Regions from separate parts of the Ruminococcus sp. AF20-12LB genome, predicted to be linked through region 1. Evidence: riboswitches for the same ligand, from Rfam matches in the RefSeq annotation. Region 1 holds a riboswitch; each other region holds the start of a gene.
What was found. A riboswitch is a leader RNA that binds a small molecule or an ion and turns the genes downstream of it on or off. The one in region 1 is predicted to bind cyclic di-GMP.
Positions count from the first base shown of each region.

Region 2: another riboswitch for cyclic di-GMP. It lies ahead of DWX61_RS09260 (ABC transporter substrate-binding protein); the one in region 1 lies ahead of DWX61_RS12160 (primosomal protein N').
Region 3: another riboswitch for cyclic di-GMP. It lies ahead of DWX61_RS06740 (hybrid sensor histidine kinase/response regulator); the one in region 1 lies ahead of DWX61_RS12160 (primosomal protein N').
Region 4: another riboswitch for cyclic di-GMP. It lies ahead of DWX61_RS16280 (response regulator); the one in region 1 lies ahead of DWX61_RS12160 (primosomal protein N').

Region 1 covers NZ_QUGH01000009.1:83,270-86,471, reverse strand. Annotated here, with positions in the region: gene DWX61_RS12170 (hypothetical protein) at 1-653, shown strand, start outside; gene DWX61_RS12165 (helix-turn-helix domain-containing protein) at 754-972, opposite strand; cyclic di-GMP riboswitch class I at 1,086-1,166, shown strand; gene DWX61_RS12160 (primosomal protein N') at 1,356-1,985, shown strand; gene DWX61_RS12155 (hypothetical protein) at 2,247-2,846, shown strand; gene DWX61_RS18795 (hypothetical protein) at 2,866-3,202, shown strand, end outside.
Region 2 covers NZ_QUGH01000006.1:36,446-39,647, forward strand. Annotated here, with positions in the region: gene DWX61_RS09260 (ABC transporter substrate-binding protein) at 1-1,342, opposite strand, end outside; cyclic di-GMP riboswitch class I at 1,443-1,518, opposite strand; gene DWX61_RS18945 (hypothetical protein) at 1,663-1,827, opposite strand; partial or broken gene DWX61_RS09265 (IS200/IS605 family transposase) at 2,036-2,110, shown strand; gene DWX61_RS09270 (RNA-guided endonuclease TnpB family protein) at 2,119-3,202, shown strand, end outside; gene DWX61_RS09275 (MATE family efflux transporter) at 3,198-3,202, opposite strand, start outside.
Region 3 covers NZ_QUGH01000004.1:134,072-137,273, reverse strand. Annotated here, with positions in the region: gene DWX61_RS06740 (hybrid sensor histidine kinase/response regulator) at 1-1,639, opposite strand, end outside; cyclic di-GMP riboswitch class I at 1,872-1,962, opposite strand; gene DWX61_RS06735 (IS110 family RNA-guided transposase) at 2,538-3,202, opposite strand, start outside.
Region 4 covers NZ_QUGH01000016.1:28,871-32,072, forward strand. Annotated here, with positions in the region: gene DWX61_RS16270 (serine hydrolase) at 1-638, shown strand, start outside; gene DWX61_RS16275 (RidA family protein) at 733-1,104, shown strand; cyclic di-GMP riboswitch class I at 1,305-1,380, shown strand; gene DWX61_RS16280 (response regulator) at 1,487-1,678, shown strand; gene DWX61_RS16285 (Hpt domain-containing protein) at 1,726-2,085, shown strand; gene DWX61_RS16290 (response regulator) at 2,165-3,202, shown strand, end outside.

The DNA.
Region 1 (3,202 bases):
TTTATGTTTCCGAATCTGATTTTAGAAATCTGAAAGCAGGTAAGATTACATGGCAGGAATTAGGCTATGAGCAGGAATATATTGAGTATGTCAACAATGCCAAAAGTCAAGCTATGTCTGCATATGGGTCAATTTCCAGTCGATGTAAAGGAGAAGATAACAGTAGCAGTGCACACAAGTGTTATGATGATGTTGAAATGTGTCAAGAATGGAAAGATGATCCGCAGTTATTTGTCAAAAGATACTTGGAATTATATTATGAAGTACCAGGCGAATCAATGGCTGTAGACAAGGATTTATTTGGTAATGGTAGTAAGGTGTATTCTCCAGAGACAATTTGTATTCTGCCACAAGGATTAAATACATTGCTTGCTAACAGCAAAAAGCATTATAAGGATGGAGAAACCCCAGATAATGTACTTCCTCTTGGTGTAAGATATAATGGTAAAGTCAATAAATATTACGGACAGATTACTTATTTTGGCACAGAAGATATAATTGATTTACCATATCGGAACACAATAGATGAAGCTTTTGCAGATTATAAGAAGTTCAAGGAATGTGATATTGCAGTCACAGTGTCGAAATATAGAGACAAAATACCAGAATACATATATGAGAAACTGCTTACGGTGCGAGTAGAGCCATATTGAGATAATTATAGGCATATCAGGGAAAATAATCCTTGGTATGCCTATTTTTTTACATTTTCATAGCGAGGAAATAGAATTTATGTCGTATAGAATATAAGGATTATAATGGCTGATCGTCATCGGATGGGACATATACACAAATATCCTGTATCTGACAATTAAGGATACGGCATAAATCATTAACAGTACGCATGGAAATATCCTTATTGTGTTTTAGACGGTGCATGGTACTATGTGATAGGTGATGTTTATTTGTCAGTGTATACCAATTTTCATTTGAATTCTTGAGCGTTTCCCAGAAGGGAGAGTAATCAATCATTAGTTATCCTTCTTTTTTCTTGATAGAATAACCATAAAATATCTTTTTACTCTTGAATATCTTCGCAATGACGAATATAATGGAGCATATAAGAAATTGTGAAAAAAGTGTGAAATAGAATACGGCAAACCCAGAGAAATCTGGCGGCGCAAAACTATAGGGTCTAAGCAGATGTATGACAGCCAGTTGCAATTTGGATGATTAAGGCATTGCTTTACGATGGAGCAGTGTTTTTTTATATTGGGGAGGGATTTATATGCTTATAACTACAGGGTACAATTTTGAGGGGTATGATATTGTTGAATAGATAGTTATTGCAATTATAAGTGACATTTATAATACTAGGGAGTATATGTATACTATTCCATATTTGAGGTAATCTTATGATGAGAATAAAATGTCCGCATTGCGGAAGAAAAGAATCAATGCAAGATAAATCAGGGTATTATAGATGCCCGTATTGTGGTAAAAACATTGATTATAACGGTAATCCTATTATTGAACCAACAGCATATGAGCAAAGAGTAATGATATGTCCTTCTTGTGGATTTATTGCTCTTAGTGATGGATATGATCCTGATAATCCACAAATGAAATGCCGAAAATGCGGAAGGGATATGGTTAATACAAAAATGACAGGCTATACTTATGGCGAAGCGTGTGTAGCTTGCCGTCAAAAAGAAATAGACCAAAAACTTCGTGAATCATTTGTTACTAATAATCCTGATTTTAATTCTGAAAAATACAATGAGAATATACAAGATGAAAAAGAAAAAGAATTAAATCGAATGATCGAAACAGGAAAAACTATCGAGCAAGAAAAGGTGGAATACGATCAAAAACAACAAGAAATTGCGTCAAACAGAAATATCCCAAAATGTCCTACATGTGGAAGTACTAATATAGAGAAAATATCAACTGCATCTAAAATTACTGGTGGATTTTTATTTGGAATATTTAGCAATAACATAAGAAAAACATTTCACTGTAAAAACTGCGGATACAAATGGTAGATTTGATCCAATTGTCTACGATTTTCAATACTCATTGTTGAATATATGCGCCAATATGATTTTTCATATTCGGTAGAAGAATTATTTACTTAATCAGAAAAAAGTTCCTGTTGTTGTTTTAACTCTAACATTTTTCTTTTAATTTTTATATATTCTTCTTTAGGTTTATGATGTTTTGAAATTGGATATACTAACCAGTCAAACATAGATTTGCATTTTTTATTTTAAACACCTACTTTCTATTTGGAGGTTGAAACAAAAATGATGGAAAAGAATAAAAAATTAAAATGTTCTAAATGCGGGAAAAAAGGATTATATTTTAATGAAGAAGACAATATTTATTGGTGTGTGATGTGTGGAGCGAATACAAACTCTGACGGTACTCCATATATAGCACCTCCACGACAATATTACATTTGTCCTAGATGTGGTAAGGGTTGGAACTATGCAGAAAATAATCAACATATCTGTAAGAACTGTCATTATGAACCTATGATTAAAACTGAGTTTTCAGATGAAGATTATGAAAATGCAAGTACTTCATCTCCAAAAGCATTTAGACAATTTAAAATAAATTTACGTGAAAAATATACAATCAACAGTGACGTATTCGATTCTGATTTATATAATACATTAATAGCAGAAGAATATAAAGCATCTAAAAAACTTAAAAAAATGGAAAAAGAAAAACGAAAGAATTTTGAAGCTAATAAAAACAAACTTCATTGCCCTACATGTAATTCTACAAACATTAGAAAAATTCCTACAGGTAAAAAGATAAGTGGAGGATTGATGTTTGGTTTATTTAGTAATAATGTCAGAAAAACTTTTGAATGCTTAAATTGTGGGTACAAGTGGTAATTACAAAAGGAGTGATATTATGGATATAAAAGATAGATGTCCACATTGTAAAAATAGAAAGACATTAAGCTGGACAGAAATATATGGAGAAAATGTAATGAGGTGTAGTTACTGCGGACATATGTACAATTCCAATGGAACGGAGCATTTTTTACCACAAGTATTTTATTATATGTGTCCTAAATGTGGAAATGATGAAACTTATTCAGTTAACGAAACTCCAATATGTAAAAATTGTGGATGTGAACATTTAATAAATACGAATTTTACATTAGATGAATATATGAAAATTGGAACAGGAGATAAAAATAAATTTCGTGAATTTAAAACTCATTTACGAGAAAGGTATGTCGTTG
Region 2 (3,202 bases), on a different contig from region 1:
TTAAAATGGAAGATGCTGCATCACGGCCATTTCTATCGTTCAGTGAAATGGAATATTCATTTTCAAAATTCACCGTTGCTTTTTCTTCTGGATCTTTACGATTTATTGCACTGCGAAAAGTATCATAAGCCTGTGTTTCATCCATTTCTCCTGACAGTAATCCGTGAACAGCCTCAAGACTTGCATCAAATGATTTTTGAGCGGAATACCGGATATAAACAGCATTATTATTAATTTCCTCTTCCAGTCCAGGCACATCCTGCATCATGGTTGGAACATCTGTATTCAATGAAATAACACCGCTTCCATCCGCAATCAGCTTTTGCCCCTCTTCTGAAATCATACAATCCAGCACATCCAGTGCAGTATCCAGTTTCTCCCGGTCTTTTTCCAGGTTTTTGTTAAATGCAATGTTTAAGGACGGAGTCATGTACACATAGGATTCATCCGATGTCTGTGAAAAGTAAGGAATACGGATCAGATCCGCATCCATCTGTTTCTGCAGCTGCTGCATAACCGTCGGATGTCCATGAAACATTGCTGATTTTCCCTCGACAAACATCTGGGTTCCTGTATTGATGTCAATATTGATATCTTCTTTACCAAAGTGCGAGTCCTTAAGAAACTGACTGGTTTCTGAAAAAATACGTTTCCATAATGTATCATCAAACTTTACTTCATCCGCTGCAGTCTCTGCACCGTTTCGCCATTCAATACCATCCAGGCTTGTAAACTCACCGATTGCCGCTGCCTGGATGATTTCATTATTAGACCAGTCTTCACCAATATCCATGGAATACGGTTTTATGCCATTATCATAAAACTGCTGACAGGCCTGTACATATTCCTCATAATTTTCTGGAATCTTTACGCCATACTGATCAAACAGTGTTTTGTTGGCAATGATCGTCTGCGGAATACCACAGATTGGCAGCCACTGGATTTCATCCTCCGCATTCTTATAATATTGCACCGCATAAGAATAGTACTTGGAAACAACATCATAAGAAGCAAAATCCATAAGATAAGGCTGTAAGTCCTGTGCATCTGTTCCAGAGAATCGACGTACTGTTATGATATCCGGTAATTCATCATGTTCTTTAAAATAACTGTATAAATCAGTATCATTGTTACCAATAATAAATTCAATATCCTGATCTGGGAACTGTTCATGGATATAGGGTGCAATATTTTTCATCAAACGATTTTCCCATAGATAAACGGTAAGATGATCATCATTTTTAGATACCTCTTTCTTTGACTGTCCACATCCAGACAAGACAGCAGTTGCTACAAGTACACCTGACACCACTGCTGTCAGACAACTTTTTACCTTTTTCATACTTTTATTTTCCTTATTCTTTCCTGATAAAATCATTATTGTTACGTCTATGAAATAACATCGTTAAAAAAGCACTGTCAGACAGACAGTGCACCTCATTTCATGCAACTGGCTGCCATTTTACAGGCCCTGTAGCTTTGCGTCCCAGACTTTCATCTGGTTTGCCGATTTCCTTATTATAGCTTTAATCTTATGCCCAAAATTGATTTTATTATACTTTAACGTTCAATTATACACAAGAAAAATTTACCGTTTTAGCACCCGAAAAACAAAAAAGAACAGCCGATACATATACTCGAACTGTTCTTCTACTTTTGAAGTCAATGAAGCATTGACATTACTGTTTCCTGCCCATTTGTATTCAGATCATTCCATATCCTTAAAACTTCCTCCCGCTCTTCTGTCAGATCTTCCATATACTTCTGATACTCTTCATTACCTTTTCCTTGCTGATAACTGATCCAACTTTCATCTGTCAATTTCATTTCATTCTGCATTTTTAACAAATGTAGCAAGAATTCTCCCACCTCTTCAGGTGGTGAGATGAATTGCACATCTGGGCATATCTGCTCAAAAAATCCCTATAGTACAAAAGAAACACTTGTTCTCCATCCCCTGATGTAGTATACTAAAAAAGAACAATTAGTTCATAAATACATATCAGTCGATAAAAGAAAATGAATGATAAATATAATGGAATTAGACAATAATTCCCATTCAGTATTTCTACTATACTATCACCTGGTGATGGTTATAAAATACAGAAGGTGAGAAGAATGAACCGCGCCGTAAAAATAAGGATCTATCCAAATAAAGAGCAGAAAGTCCAGATAGAGAAAACAATCGGCTGCAGCCGCTTTATCTATAACCAGATGCTCGCGGACAAGATCAGCTATTACCAGAAAGAAAAAAAGATGCTCCGGAACACACCGGCCGGATATAAGAAGGAATATCCCTGGCTGAAGGAGGTAGACTCCCTTGCCCTGGCGAATGTGCAGCTGCATCTGGAAAGTGCGTTCCGGAAGTTCTTCCGGGAACCATCCTGCGGATTTCCACGTTATAAATCAAAGAAGCATACAAGAAATTCGTATACGACCAATGCAGTAAACGGGAATATCCTTTTGCAGGATAGCCATCTGAAGCTTCCGAAGATGGCTGCCATAAAGATAAAACTCCACCGGCAGATTCCGTCAGACTGGAAGCTGAGATCCGTAACTGTGAGCCGTGAGCCATCCGGGAAATATTTTGCAAGTCTTTTGTTCTGCTGTGAGAACCAAACCGTGGAAAAAAGACCGGCAGAGAGATTTCTTGGGATCGATTTTGCCATGCAGGGAATGTGTGTATTTTCTACAGGAGAAAGAGCTGGGTATCCTATGTTTTACAGAAAAGCAGAGAAAAAACTTGCAAGGGAACAGAGAAAGCTCTCCCACTGTGAAAAAGGAAGCCGGAACTATCAGAAACAGAAGAAACGGGTAGCTTTATGTCATGAAAAGATAAAGAACCAGAGAAAAGATTTCCAGCATAAGCTCAGCAGGGAGCTTGCTGAAAGATATGATGCAGTATGCGTGGAAGATCTGAACCTGAAGGGAATGTCCGGAGGCCTGCATCTTGGGAAAGGCGTGCAGGATAACGGGTACGGGCAGTTTCTGTCCATGCTTGGATACAAGCTGGAAGAGCGCGGAAAACATCTTATAAAAGTAGACCGTTATTTTGCATCCAGCAAGATCTGCAGTGTATGCGGACATAAGAAAAAGGAACTAGCATTGTCGGATAGAATGTATGTCTGTGAATGTGGAAACAGGATGGACCGGGATGTGAATGCAGCAGTCAACATCCGGGAAGAAGGAAAAAGGATCTATA
Region 3 (3,202 bases), on a different contig from region 1:
CTTTCAGTGCCTGACGGGATTCAATCTCTGCTTTCTTCTCCTGTGTCACATCCATGGATGCCAGCAATACCTTTTCCAGCTTTCCATTCTTCCATTCCAAGGGAATATAAGAAGCGATTTTATAAGTCTTTTCATCCAGGCTGCAATACTCAAACTTATAAATATCATTTTCACTTTTCAGTTTTTTCCGAATATTATCCGGGGCTATCAGGATATCTATAGCTTCCAATGGTTCCAGTGTCTTATATTTTTCAAGAACCTGCATCTGAAAATCATGATAAAATCCCAGAGGTTTATATATCATCTGTCCATTCAGATTGTAGAATTCATATCTGTCATTTTCCAGATCACAGACAACAAAGCGGTCAACCAGACGCACTATGCTCTGGATCAGCTGCTCCATGGAAGCATTATCTGCTGCCATCTGCAGATGCCGTGCGCTCTCTACCTTTGTCTCTGTGATATCACGCAGAAAGATCATGGCATATTCTGAATCCTCTATTTCGCCACGTATGACCACATTGCGGACCCATCGTTCTTCTCCATTCAGAGTGATACGGCACTCTAAAGCCAATTCGGTTTCCAGCCCCTTCAGCCTTTCTGCAATATAACCACGGTCGTAAAAAGAGGATACCGCCTTCTTATCTGTCTCCACAACATAGGAATCCACAAAATGCCGGATCAATTCATCCCACGTATGACTCTGTTCAAAGACGGTCATCAGGGACGGTTCAACCTTAAAGGTATCAAAAGTATTCGCTTCCAGATTCACATAATACTCGCACAAATCTGCTTTCGTAAAAGCCCGGTGGAAAGCAGCAGATTTTTGTGCCTGCATGATTTCTTTTTTCTCCCCATCAATGTTAATAAAAATCCCGGCAATCCTGCTGGCAGAACCATCCAGACGGCGTATTACTTCTGCCGATGCCCGAAACCACTGGTATTGATTATCCTTCATTCTCATACGATACTCTACCTGGTATTTTATCTGGTTCGTCTTATCCTTAATTGCCGCCTGAAGCTGCACCATTACTCTTTCTTTATCCTGTGGATGCAGAAGATCTGACCAGGATTCCAGTTTATTCGGAAAGTCCAGGGTGTCATGATAGCCAAGCATTTTTCGAAATTCATGACTCCAGTTTGCATTCACAATCTCACTGTTTTCGTCACAGTCAAAATACCAGAAGCCGGAACAGATAGCCTCATTGAGCAGTGCCAAATTTATATGATCCCAGTTGACCTGTACGGACATAACCCAGATCTGTCTGCCCGCCTCATCTGTCGCATCCTCTTTACAAAGCCGTACATTATTCACTGTACCGTCTGCTGCAAGGATCTGTGCTTCCCCTGTTCCGTGAAGCTGCAAAAAACGGTCTCGCTCCAGTATATCTTCCTCGTCATAAAAGAAGTTTCTCAATGAGCCTTTTGTCTGTTCCATGAAAGTATCGAATGTATATCCTGTACTATGCAACAGCAGATTATCCACAGACAAAATAGACAGGTTTTGGTCATAAGATCCTGTCATTATACCTACCCCGCCATTATTTTCCAGTGTTTTCTGTACGGCCTGTGACATGGCCTGTGTCTGCCCCGTTACAGTCTCACCTAAGGAATATATTTTGTCTTCATAATTTTTCATTTTATAAAAGTCCTCTCTCCGTCTTATGCCTTCTTCATCCTGCTTTTATCTGTATACAGAAAACCTGTCCCTGCTAGTTTTGTTACCCATTTTTGCATACAAAAAGGACATCTGCCAAAATCTGCCAGTGTCCCTACTATATTCTTTAAAATCACACATCTATATAGTATAAAAGGTATCGGAATCTCTTCTGTTCAAACATCTTTTCCATATATTATGATGATATGGAAACAGTGGCAACCGGCTGACATGGTCAAGCTTTCTGACTTTAGTCCCTTCTGGCTTTGCGACCCTGCCTTTCAACAGGTTTGCCTTTAAAATAATTTTCATTTTTTCCAAAAATAAAATACCATGTGGTTTTTCTTACGTCAATAATATTTTGGTGGAAAATTTACATATATTTTAACCGAATCAAGTAACTCCCCTGTGGAGGTTGCGAAAAGCAATAAGCAGTGGGTGAGAACCTCTCTATTCTTTTTAGTGCATGTTCAACAAAAATCCTTGATTTTACTGACTTTGCTGAACAGTTAATAAGTTACATATATCTCCAAAATAGAGTTTTCTGGATATGAAGTGACTTCATGGAGTCCATTTCTGATGATTTTAGGTACAAGAAATAAAACGTCTTTATTTCTTCTTATGAAGGCCTTCCTGTTTCCTAAATCCACCTACAGTAACTAACCTCTCATGTCTACCAGGATCACCATCCTCTGACGGATCCTAAATCCCTTCGTTCTGCTTATCCATAGTTGGGTGCTGCTCATGCTCCTTTAGCAGGGTCGTTGCCCTATAGAAAATGTCAATGCAGCTACTGGCTCTACTTTGTCTTATATATTTTGCATTCCTGTTTCACAGCACCATTGATGGCGGACGCTTTCCTGTTTACAGTACTTTTTGCTCAGGCAGCTATTATGTCGCTTTTTCGGTGGATATCTGACATCATTTTAAATCTGTCATACTCCACACCTTTCGTTAATACCGCATAAAACACTCGGATCAACTTACAGCTGACGGCAACCATTGCCTGCCTTCGTTTCAGCGGATTCTTTACACGGGTTACATAGTAATCATAGATTTCACGGAACTCCTTGTTCCTTGCAAGCAGCGGTACCCTTACCTGATACAGGATCTTTCTGAGTTTCCTTCTCCCGCGTTTGCTGATCCTCGTCCTTCCTTTATGCTTTCCTGAACTGTTTTCTACCAGTTCCAGTCCTGCATACTTCTGGATCTGTTTCGGTGAATCAAAGCGTCTGATATCACCTACCTCAGCTATGAATCCTGCTATTGTGATGCTCCCTACTCCTTTAATGGCGAGTAACTTCTCCACATGTGGTACTTTTAGGATCATTTCCTCAAGTACTTTATTGACGGATTCTAACTGCGAAGTCCATAAGCGATGCTCTTCAAGCAGCATATATAATTCACTTTTTGTTCCAATCCCTCCGTCAAGTCCAACACTGTTGTGCGCAGCTTCAACCAGGGTCTTTGCCCTATCTTCAGTAACTCCTCTGCCACGCATCTTTTTATCATGCCAGATCTTTCGGATCCCATTTACTCCAAGCG
Region 4 (3,202 bases), on a different contig from region 1:
TCATGGCCCAGACCTATGCCAACATGGATACAGTCCTTCAGAGCGAAGCGGCAAAAATGAAAAAAGATGTTACAGATCCGTCCGTATCCACAAAGGTCAATGATCTTCTCTGGAATATGATCACAGTCAGTGACAATGAATCCTTTAATGAGCTGGTACGTCTGCAGACAGCATCGGGTGTTTTTAAGGACGGAGCGCAGGCTGTAAATGGATTTCTTGCGGAACAGAAATTTGCAGATACTTCCGTTCAGCACATCTTAAGCCCGTCCTCTTCAAAGGACGTCGGCCTCGGCGGCAGGAACACCACTTCCGTAAAAGACTGCGCAGAGCTTCTTTTCCGGATCTATAAAGGAGAATGTGTATCGAAAGAAGCTTCGGAGGCTATGCGTAATCTGCTTCTGAACCAGCAGGTTACTACTAAGATCCCCAGCGGGATATCTGCGTCCGTGGAAATTGCAAATAAGACTGGAGAAACGGATACGGACCAGCATGATATCGCCATTGTATATGGAGAAAAGACTACATATATCCTCTGTGTGATGTCAGAAGACTGTAAACCTGGGGACGCAGTTTCGCATATCCGGGATATTTCCGGTATTGTTTATAATTATCTGAATATGGACCTTGACCAGGGGTGATCTGTGAGTTAGAATAAAAAACAGCTGAGTAAGATCCTGATGGATATTTCCGACAGAGAAGTATCCGAAATGTTCATGAAAGGAGAATTCTATTATGAAGACAGTACATACAGACAAAGCACCTGCAGCAATCGGACCATACTCCCAGGCTATCATCCATGGAGATACGCTTTACACATCCGGTCAGATCCCGGTGAATCCGGCAACTGGAGAGGTAGTTGGAACAACCATCGAGGAGCAGGCTGACCGTGTTATGAAGAATCTCGGAGCAGTTCTGGAAGCTGCCGGTTCCAGCTATGAGAATGCAGTCAAGACAGTATGCTTCCTTGCAGATATGAACGATTTTGCGGCATTTAATGAAGTATATGCCAAATATTTCGTAAACAAACCTGCACGTTCCTGTGTTGCAGTCAAGACACTGCCAAAGAACGTTCTCTGCGAGGTAGAAGTGATCGCAGCAATCTGATGATTTGATAAAAAATCCCTGTTGTCTGATTTCAGTCAGACAGCGGGGATTTTTTTCGTGGGGATAAAGTATTTTTCTCTGTTCTGGAGTGCACTCCTTTTTTGTTTTCAGGTGTTGAAACGGTAATATTTTTCTTGTGTACAGTAGAGCGCTATAGTATAATAAGACCAGTTTTTTGGTATACGTGTAAAAGCTATAATAAGGATGATCGGCAAACCAGATGAAAATCTGGGACGCAAAGCTACAGGGCCTGTAAAATGGCAGCCAGTTGCATGAAATGACGTGCACTGTCTGTGAGACGGTGCTTTTTTATGGTGTTATTCGGTTATGAACAAGCAGCGAAGCGGATTGCGAATATCCGCTGTGATCGAAAGTCATTCTTATGGACATTATGATGCCGGTAATGAATGGTTATGAAGTTGCAAAGACAATACCGATCATTGCAATGACAGCAAATGCATTCACGGAGGACAGAATAAGAGCAAAAAAAGCAGGGATGGATGAACATATTGTTAAGCCTGTTGATCTGGGATTACTGATAAAAGTAATTCATAAATTGGTGGAATGTAATTGATGTAGCAATGATAAATAAGCAGTGAAACATAATAGGAGGACAAAATTATGACAATACAGGAATGCTATGAAGCTATCGGAGGAAATTATGAAGATGTTTTAGGACGCCTTCGAAGCGAAGCACTGATTCGGAAATTTACATTAAAGTTCCTTGAGGATCAGAGTTACCCGCAGTTAAAACTGGCATTGAAGAATAGAAATTATGAAGATGCTTTCCGCAGTGCACACACATTGAAAGGGGTTTGTCAGAATCTTTCTTTTGACCGTCTGTATGAGGTTAGTAATGAGTTAACAGAACTTTTGAGAGATAGAACCGGAGCGCAGCCGGGGATATCGGAGGCAATGGAAAAAGTAACAGAAGTATATGAAATGATGATTGAAGAAATAAAGAAGGGACTGTCGAATTAAGTGATGCGACACGACTTTCTGTTTTTGACCGGGTGTCCGGAATATCATAAAACCCACATGGATAAAGGAAATAAAAAATATGGATAAAAGACAAAAGATCCTGATCGTAGACGATTCAGAATTTAACAGGGATATGTTGAAGGAGATTCTCAGAGAAACTTATAATTACCTGGAAGCTGAAAATGGAAATCAGGCAATTCAGATTATGGGAGAAAATCCGGGAATCGATCTGATGCTTTTAGATATCAATATGCCACAGATGAATGGTTTTGAAGTTCTGAAATGGATGAACCAAAGTCGGTGTATAGATGAAACTCCGGTAATCATGATATCTTCTGAAGATGCTGTTGATACGATGCGTAAGGCATATGAGCTGGGAATCACGGATTATATCACACGACCGTTTGATTCTGTGATTGTAAAGAAAAGAGTTCAGAATACCCTTGGACTCTATATGAAGCAAAAGCATCTGATCAATGTGGTTTATGATCAGGTTTACGAAAAAGAAGAAAATAATAATATTATGATCCGGATTCTGAGTAATGTATTGGGATCACGTAACAGTGAGAGCAGAGAACACATCCTGCATATTAAAACAGCAACGGAAATGATGCTGAGACAACTGGTAAAAATAACAGATGCTTATCCTATGACAGAGGCAGATATTTCTTTGATCACAACAGCATCTTCTCTTCATGATATTGGTAAGATCCGTATTTCGGAAGAAATTCTGAACAAACCCGGCAGACTTACCGATGAAGAATTCAAGATTATGAAAACTCATAGTGAGCTTGGTGCAGATATGATCCGGGATATGCATTTCCCAAAAGACAATTCATTGGTACGTGCTTCATGGGAAATCTGCAGATGGCATCATGAAAGATGGGATGGAAAAGGCTATCCGGATGGCCTGAAAGGAGAAGAAATACCAATCTCCGCACAGGTGGTGTCGATTGTCGATGTTTATGACGCACTTACAAGTGAAAGATGTTATAAGAAAGCATTTGATCATGACACAGCGATTCAAATGATCCTGGATGGGCAATGTGGACAATTTAACCCCATCCTCCTTATGTGTCTGAAAGAACTGAGTCTTCAGCTTTCAAAAATGATTGAT